Regions from separate parts of the Robbsia betulipollinis genome, predicted to be linked through region 1. Evidence: predicted binding sites of a transcription regulator. Region 1 holds the regulator's gene; the other holds the start of a gene.

Region 1 (3,415 bases):
CGAGAGATGACGTAGCATCGCGTGGCGGAGCCTAGAGGAGTCAGGAAGAGCGCGGTTCGTTGGCGGGATGTTCGTTCCAGTAGAGCTTCTTGCGCAAGGTTGCGTAATAGCTATAGCCGACCGGATGCAGGAAGGGCACGCGAAACGACGAGCGGCGGATCTCGATCGTGTCCTCCAGTTCCACCGACGTGAACGACTGCATGTCGAAATTGACGTTGACCTCGCGTCCGCCGATCACCTGGATGCTGATTTCCGAGCTGTCCGGCAGGACGATCGGCCGGTTCGACAGCGATTGCGGGGCGATCGGCACGATCACCATGCCGCCGAGTTGCGGGTGCAGGATCGGACCCTGCGAGGCGAGCGCGTAGGCGGTCGAGCCGGTGGGGGTGGCGACGATCAGGCCGTCCGAGCGCTGCGTGTACATGAAGCGTCCATCCACCACCAGCCGCAGGTCCGCCATGCCGGAGAAGCCGCTGCGGTTGACGACGACGTCGTTGAAGGCCAGCGCATCGTAGATCGTCTTGCCGGAACGCACGATCCGCGCCTCCAGCAGGCTGCGCTCCTCGCGCTCGAACTGGCCGTCGAGCAGTTCCGGCACCACCGTTTTCATGTCCTGGATCGGGATGTCGGTGATGAAGCCCAGCCGGCCGTGGTTCACGCCGATCAGCGGGGTGCTGTAGCGCGCGAGTTCGCGGCCGATGCCGAGCATCGTGCCGTCGCCGCCCAGCACGACCGCGACATCGGCCTGTTCGCCGATTTCCTGCGTGCTGGCCACGCGCGGCGGGTGCCGCAGGCCGCCGCCATTGCGCGCCAGATCGATTTCCGTCGCGGTGCCGGCCTCGAAGATCAGCGTGAAGCCGCGCCGCTCGATGCTCTCGGCCAGGCGCAACAGCGGCTCGCCGATGCCGGGGGTGTTTTGTCGGCCGATCAGCGCGACGGTCTTGAAGGGTTTGCCGTTATCCATGAGGCGATTACACCACAGCCGCGGAGCCAATAGTGTAAGGGCGCGGCCCGACACCGTGCAATCGCGGCGCAGGCGCGACGCCGCGCCGCTGCGGCGCAGGGATGCCGCATCGCGCACGCCGTATTACGATAGAATTCGAGCATGCTCGACCCACGCGCCCAGACTCTCCTGAAAACACTGATCGAACGGTATATCGCCGAGGGTCAGCCTGTCGGCTCGCGTACGCTGTCGAAGTTCTCGGGACTGGAGTTGAGCCCCGCGACGATCCGCAACGTGATGTCGGACCTGGAGGAGCAGGGCCTGGTGGTCAGCCCGCATACGTCAGCGGGGCGCGTGCCGACGCCGCGCGGCTATCGTCTGTTCGTCGATACGATGCTGACCGCGCAGCCACTGTCCGATGACGCCGCGGTCAAGTTCAAGGTCGCCCACCGCCTGCAGGCGGGGCAGCCGCAGAAGGTGGTGGCGGCCGCGGCCAGCGTGCTCTCCAGCCTGTCGGAATTCGCGGGCGTGGTGCTGACGCCGCGGCGCAGCCAGACCTTTCGGCAGATCGAGTTCATGCGCCTGTCCGACAAGCGCATCCTGCTGATCATCGTCACGCCCGAGGGCGACATCCAGAACCGGATCATGGCGACGCAGCGCGAATACACCGCGTCGCAGCTGATCGAGGCATCGAACTACATCAACGTGAACTACGCCGGCCTGTCGTTCGACGCGGTGCGGCGCCGGCTGCGCGCGGAAATCGACGCGGTGCGCACCGACATGACCACGCTGATGCAGGAGGCGGTGGAGGCGAGCAGCGAGGAAGCGTCGGACCCCGGCGACAATCTGTTGATCTCGGGTGAGCGCAATCTGCTGGAAATCACCGATCTCTCGTCCAGCATGGAACGCATGCGCCGGCTGTTCGATCTGTTCGACCAGAAAACCGGCCTGCTGCAACTGCTCGACGTGTCGAGTCACGCGCAGGGCGTGCAGATCTTCATCGGCGGCGAATCCCATCTGGTGCCCATGGAAGAGATGAGCGTGATCACCGCCCCGTACGAGGTCGACGGCAAGATCGTCGGCACGCTGGGCGTGATCGGGCCGACGCGCATGGCGTACCAGCGCGTGATCCCGATCGTCGACATCACCGCGAAACTATTGTCCCACGCGCTCAGCCAGCACTGAGTTCGGTATTGACCTCCCGGTGCCGCCCGCCCCGTACACGAGCCGGCCGTGCCGCGTGCCAGAAAAAGGAAGACGTTTGATGTTCGCCAATACCCGTGCCGGCACGACCCTCGCGGCCGACACTCCCGCCCCTGGTTCCACGCCCGTCTCGCCGCAGACGATTTCCGATGCGCAGCCCGGCGCGAGCGACTTCGCCGACGCGAATCGCGAGGCCAACGCCGGTTCGCCCGCGGCGGCGCGCGCGCTGGCTCCCGCGCCGTCCACGGCCCCGGACGGCGCGCCGCGTGTCGCGGTGCTGCTGATCAACCTGGGCACGCCCGACGCGCCGACGCCCAGGGCGGTCGGCCGCTATCTCGCCGAATTCCTGTCGGATCCGCGGGTGGTCGAGATTCCGGCGGTGGTCTGGCAGGTGATCCTGCGCGGCGCGATCCTGCCGCTGCGCTCCCGCTCGTCGGCGAAGAAATACGCGTCGGTCTGGATGCCGGAAGGCTCGCCGCTGCGGGTCTACACCGAGCGGCAGGTCACGGCGCTGCGGGCGCGTTTCGCCCGCGATGGTTGCGATGCGACGGTCGACTATGCGATGCGCTACGGCCAGCCGAACATCCCGGACACGCTCGACCGGCTGATCGCGGCGGGCGCCGAGCGCATTCTGCTGGTGCCGATGTACCCGCAATACTCGGCCTCGACGACCGCAACGGCCTTCGACGCCGCGTTCACGGCGCTCAAGCGCATGCGCAACCAGCCCGAGCTGCGAATGATCAAGGGGTATGCGGCGAACCCCGCCTACATCGCGGCGCTGGCCGAGCAGGTGGCCCGCCATTGGCGCGAGCATGGCGAGCCGGATTTCGCCGCCGGCGACAAGCTGGTGCTGAGTTTCCACGGCGTGCCGAAACGTACGATCAGGAAAGGCGACCCGTATTACGCGGAATGCCTGGAAACCGGCGCGCGCCTGACCCGGGCGCTGGGCCTGAACGACACCCAGTGCCTGATCACGTTTCAGTCGCGCTTCGGCAAGGAGGAGTGGCTGCAACCGTACACCGAGCCGACCCTGATCGAACTGGGCCGCACGGGCACGCGTCGCGTCGACATCTTCTGCCCGGGGTTCACCGCGGATTGTCTGGAAACCATCGAGGAGATCGGCATGGAAGTGCGGGACGCCTTCCTGGGCGCCGGCGGCCAGGACTATCGCCGGATTCCCTGCGTGAACGACGCCGATGGCTGGATCGCCGGTCTGTCGACCATCTGCCGCGACAACCTGGCCGGCTGGCCGGGCGTCGAGCGTGTCGA
Region 2 (3,415 bases), on a different contig from region 1:
GGCATGCTCGGCGCGGCGCATGCACACATCGCCGCGATCGACGCCCCCGCGGGCGCCTGCCGCCCGGTGGCGATTCCGTCCTACAACGGGGCTCGCAAGCAACCGAACCTGACGCCCCTGCTCGCGATGCTGCTGGCCCGCGAGGGCGTGCCGGTCGTGGTGCACGGCGTGCGCACCGATGCCGGACGGGTGACCAGCGCGGAAATTTTCGCGGCACTGGGTATCGATGCGGCGGCGTCCGCGGCACAGGCCGCGCAAAGGCTCGCCGACGACCGTCTGGCCTTCGTGCCGATCGACGTGCTGTCGCCGGGCATGACGCGTCTGCTGCAACTGCGCGCGCCACTGGGGGTGCGCAACACCACCCACACGCTCGTCAAGCTGCTCGACCCGTTTCGCGTGTCGGCGGCCCGGCCCGACGGCGCGGTGCGCCTGGTCAACTATACGCATCCGCCCTACCGCGACAGCCTGACCGGCCTGTTCGGCGCCTATCCCGATATCGCGCATGGCGATGTATTGCTTGCCCGCGGCACGGAAGGCGAGGCGGTCGCCGATACGCGCCGGCAGGTGCAGATCGACTGGTTGCGCGATGGCCGGGCCGAAATCCTGGTGTCCGCCGCGCGCCGGGAAGCCGACGCCGCCGCGCCGCGCCTGCCGGCGTCGCTCGAAGCCGCAGCGACCGCGGACTGGATCCGCGAGGTACTGATGCACACGGACCGCATACCCGATGCGATCCTCAGGCAGGTCGACGACATTGCCCGGATTGCCCGCTCCAATGTCAGCAAAAGTCTCTAAGCTTTGTCCAAAATGGCGACAACCGCGGCTAAAGACCCTTGTCCGACCAGTGCCAGGGTTTACTTGAAATTGTATTGGACATAGACTTGCTGGAAGTCGATGCCGGGGTTGGGCCGCTTGATGCTGGCGTTGGAGAGATGCTGGAAGCGATAACCCACCTGGTACTGCTGATGCGAGCCGAACTTGGCGCCCACGCCCACCATGTCCGCGAACTGATAGGCGCTGGACAAGGTGTAACTGGAAGAGATGCGTGCATGCGTCAGCAGCCGTACCCCCACGCCGGCCTCGAAGTAGGGCCTGATCGCGCCGCTGGATTTCTCGAAGCGCAGGACCGGCGTGGCACCGAATTCCTCGATGGAGCTGTTGACGTTGCCGTTGGTATGCCAGTAAACCGCATGCGCTTCGCCCACCAGCCCGAAATGCCAGCCACCGATCGGCCACCAAGTCAGATGCGGGTCCCACACGAGGCCCAGATCGACCTTGTCCACCTTGTCGCTGTGATGGTCGGCATGCCCGACCGCCAACTGCGCGCCGAAGGTATTGCCAGCGTCATCGTCCGCCTGTGCCGCCAGCGGGAATGTGACAGCAAGGGTTGACATGCCAATAAGAGCTGCGCGCGCAACCGTTCTTCCAATGTGCATTGACTACTCCGTCCTGGTGACTGCCCGTCCCGGCCCGCCAGGCGACGCGACGACAGGTTTCGCGCGCTGAAATGAAGCGCTGGGCGAAGCGCACATTTTAAGCACGTTTTTGAGATTTACCGTGTTGTCCCGTAACAAATTTCCAGGTTGACATTGCTGGACGTTCACGACCCATACGGCGTACTATCAACCGTTGTCTCCAATAGATTGAAGATATTGACAAGGACAGGAAAGCCCGGATTTACGCGGCGCGCTCCCTTGCCGAAGTCTTAGCACTCATGTCCCGAGAGTGCTAAAATTATCTCTGTAGACCGCTAACAAAGGAGTTCGCGTGAGCACAGCCATGTCCCCTACCCTTTCTGCAGCGCCTGCGCGCGACGGCGCCCTTGCGCTGACGCCGAAGTCCCTGCTGACCGGGCACATCGGCAATATCGATGCTTATATCCAGGCCGTGAACCGGATCCCCCTGCTGACGCTGGCGGAGGAACAGGGTTTCGCGCGGGATTACCGTGAACAGAACAATCTCGATGCGGCACGCCACCTGGTGCTGTCGCATCTGCGTCTGGTCGTGTCGATCGCACGTCATTACCTGGGCTACGGCCTGGCGCACGCGGATCTGATCCAGGAAGGCAACATCGGTCTGATGAAGGCCGTGAAGCGCTTCGACCCGACGCAGAACGTGCGTCTGGTGTCATACGCGATGCACTGGATCAAGGCCGAGATCCACGAATACATCCTGCGCAACTGGCGCACCGTGAAGGTCGCGACCACGAAGGCGCAGCGCAAGCTGTTCTTCAATCTGCGCAGTCACAAGCAGGGCCTGCACGCGTTCACGCCCGATGAAATAGCGGGCTTGGCGAAGGAACTGTCGGTGAAGCGCGAGGACGTCGCCGAGATGGAACGGCGGATGTCGGGCGGCGATATCGCGCTGGAAGGCCAGGTGGACGATGGCGAGGAGACGTATGCGCCAATCGCCTATCTCGCGGACACCCGGCAGGAGCCAAGCGAAGTGCTGGCGACGCGCCAGTTCGACCGTTTGCAGTCGGACGGCCTGTCCACCGCGCTCGAATCGCTGGACTCGCGCAGCCGTCGCATCATCCAGGCGCGCTGGTTGAATGTCGAGGACGACGGCTCGGGCGGTTCGACGCTCCATGAGCTCGCCGACGAGTTCGGCGTCTCCGCGGAGCGCATTCGCCAGATCGAGGCCAGTGCGATGAAGAAGATGCGCGGTGCCCTGACCGAGTACGCATAAGCGAGAGCGTCCCTACGCCGGCGCGCCGCGCCGGCTCGCATGCCGCACAGGTGCGGGCGCGGCCCGTTCAGCCCTGCAGCAGAAGCCTGACGTCGTGCACCCAGCGCCCTACGCCCTGCCCGTCCCGGGCGTAGAGCCGCAACTTTCCGCTCGGATCGAAGACGAAGCTCGCGGCCGTGTGATCGACGGTGTACGCCGGCTGCGCGGCGACGCCATTCGCGCCCCCGCCGGAAGCGGGCGTTCCCGGCACGGCGCTCTTCGCCGCATAGATGTGGAACTGCTTCGTGACGGCCGCCACCGCGAGATCGTCCACCGGACGCAGTGCGACGAAAGAGGGATCGAACGCCGCCATGTACTGGGCGAGGATCGCCGGCGTATCGCGCGTCGGGTCGACGCTGACGAATACCACCTGCAAACGCGCTCCCTCGCGCCCCAATTGTTTTTTCGCCTCGGCGAGTTCGGCCAGCGAGGTCGGACAGACGTCCGGGCACTGCGTATAGCCAAAGAAGAGCACCACCACCTTGCCGCGGAAATCCGCGAGCGTGCGCGTCCTGCCGTGCGTATCGGGCAACGCCAGGTGCGTATCGAAATTGCCGTTATCGGTGATGTCGAGATTGTCGAACGACGGGGGTTTCTTGCCGCAGGCCCCCAGCAGCGCGCTCGCCAATGCGCCCGCCCCCAGGTACGCCAGAAACGGGCGGCGCCGCATCAAACACCGTTGCCGAAAAGC

What was found. Region 1 encodes HrcA, which represses chaperone genes, less so after heat shock. Its sites were predicted from a motif close to TTAGCACTCNNNNNNNNNGAGTGCTAA; they were not measured.
Region 2: rpoH (RNA polymerase sigma factor RpoH) is a predicted target of HrcA. The motif match lies at 1,703-1,729, and genes of this name have one in related genera.

The regions. Positions count from the first base shown of each region.
Region 1 is NZ_JAPMXC010000006.1:164,316-167,730, reverse strand. It holds gene recN (DNA repair protein RecN) at 1-18, opposite strand, end outside; gene OVY01_RS16805 (NAD kinase) at 41-964, opposite strand; gene hrcA (heat-inducible transcriptional repressor HrcA) at 1,106-2,128, shown strand; gene hemH (ferrochelatase) at 2,208-3,415, shown strand, end outside.
Region 2 is NZ_JAPMXC010000001.1:1,832,439-1,835,853, reverse strand. It holds gene ybiB (DNA-binding protein YbiB) at 1-792, shown strand, start outside; gene OVY01_RS07960 (acyloxyacyl hydrolase) at 852-1,391, opposite strand; gene rpoH (RNA polymerase sigma factor RpoH) at 1,777-2,685, shown strand; gene OVY01_RS07950 (SCO family protein) at 2,753-3,394, opposite strand; gene cyoE (heme o synthase) at 3,394-3,415, opposite strand, start outside.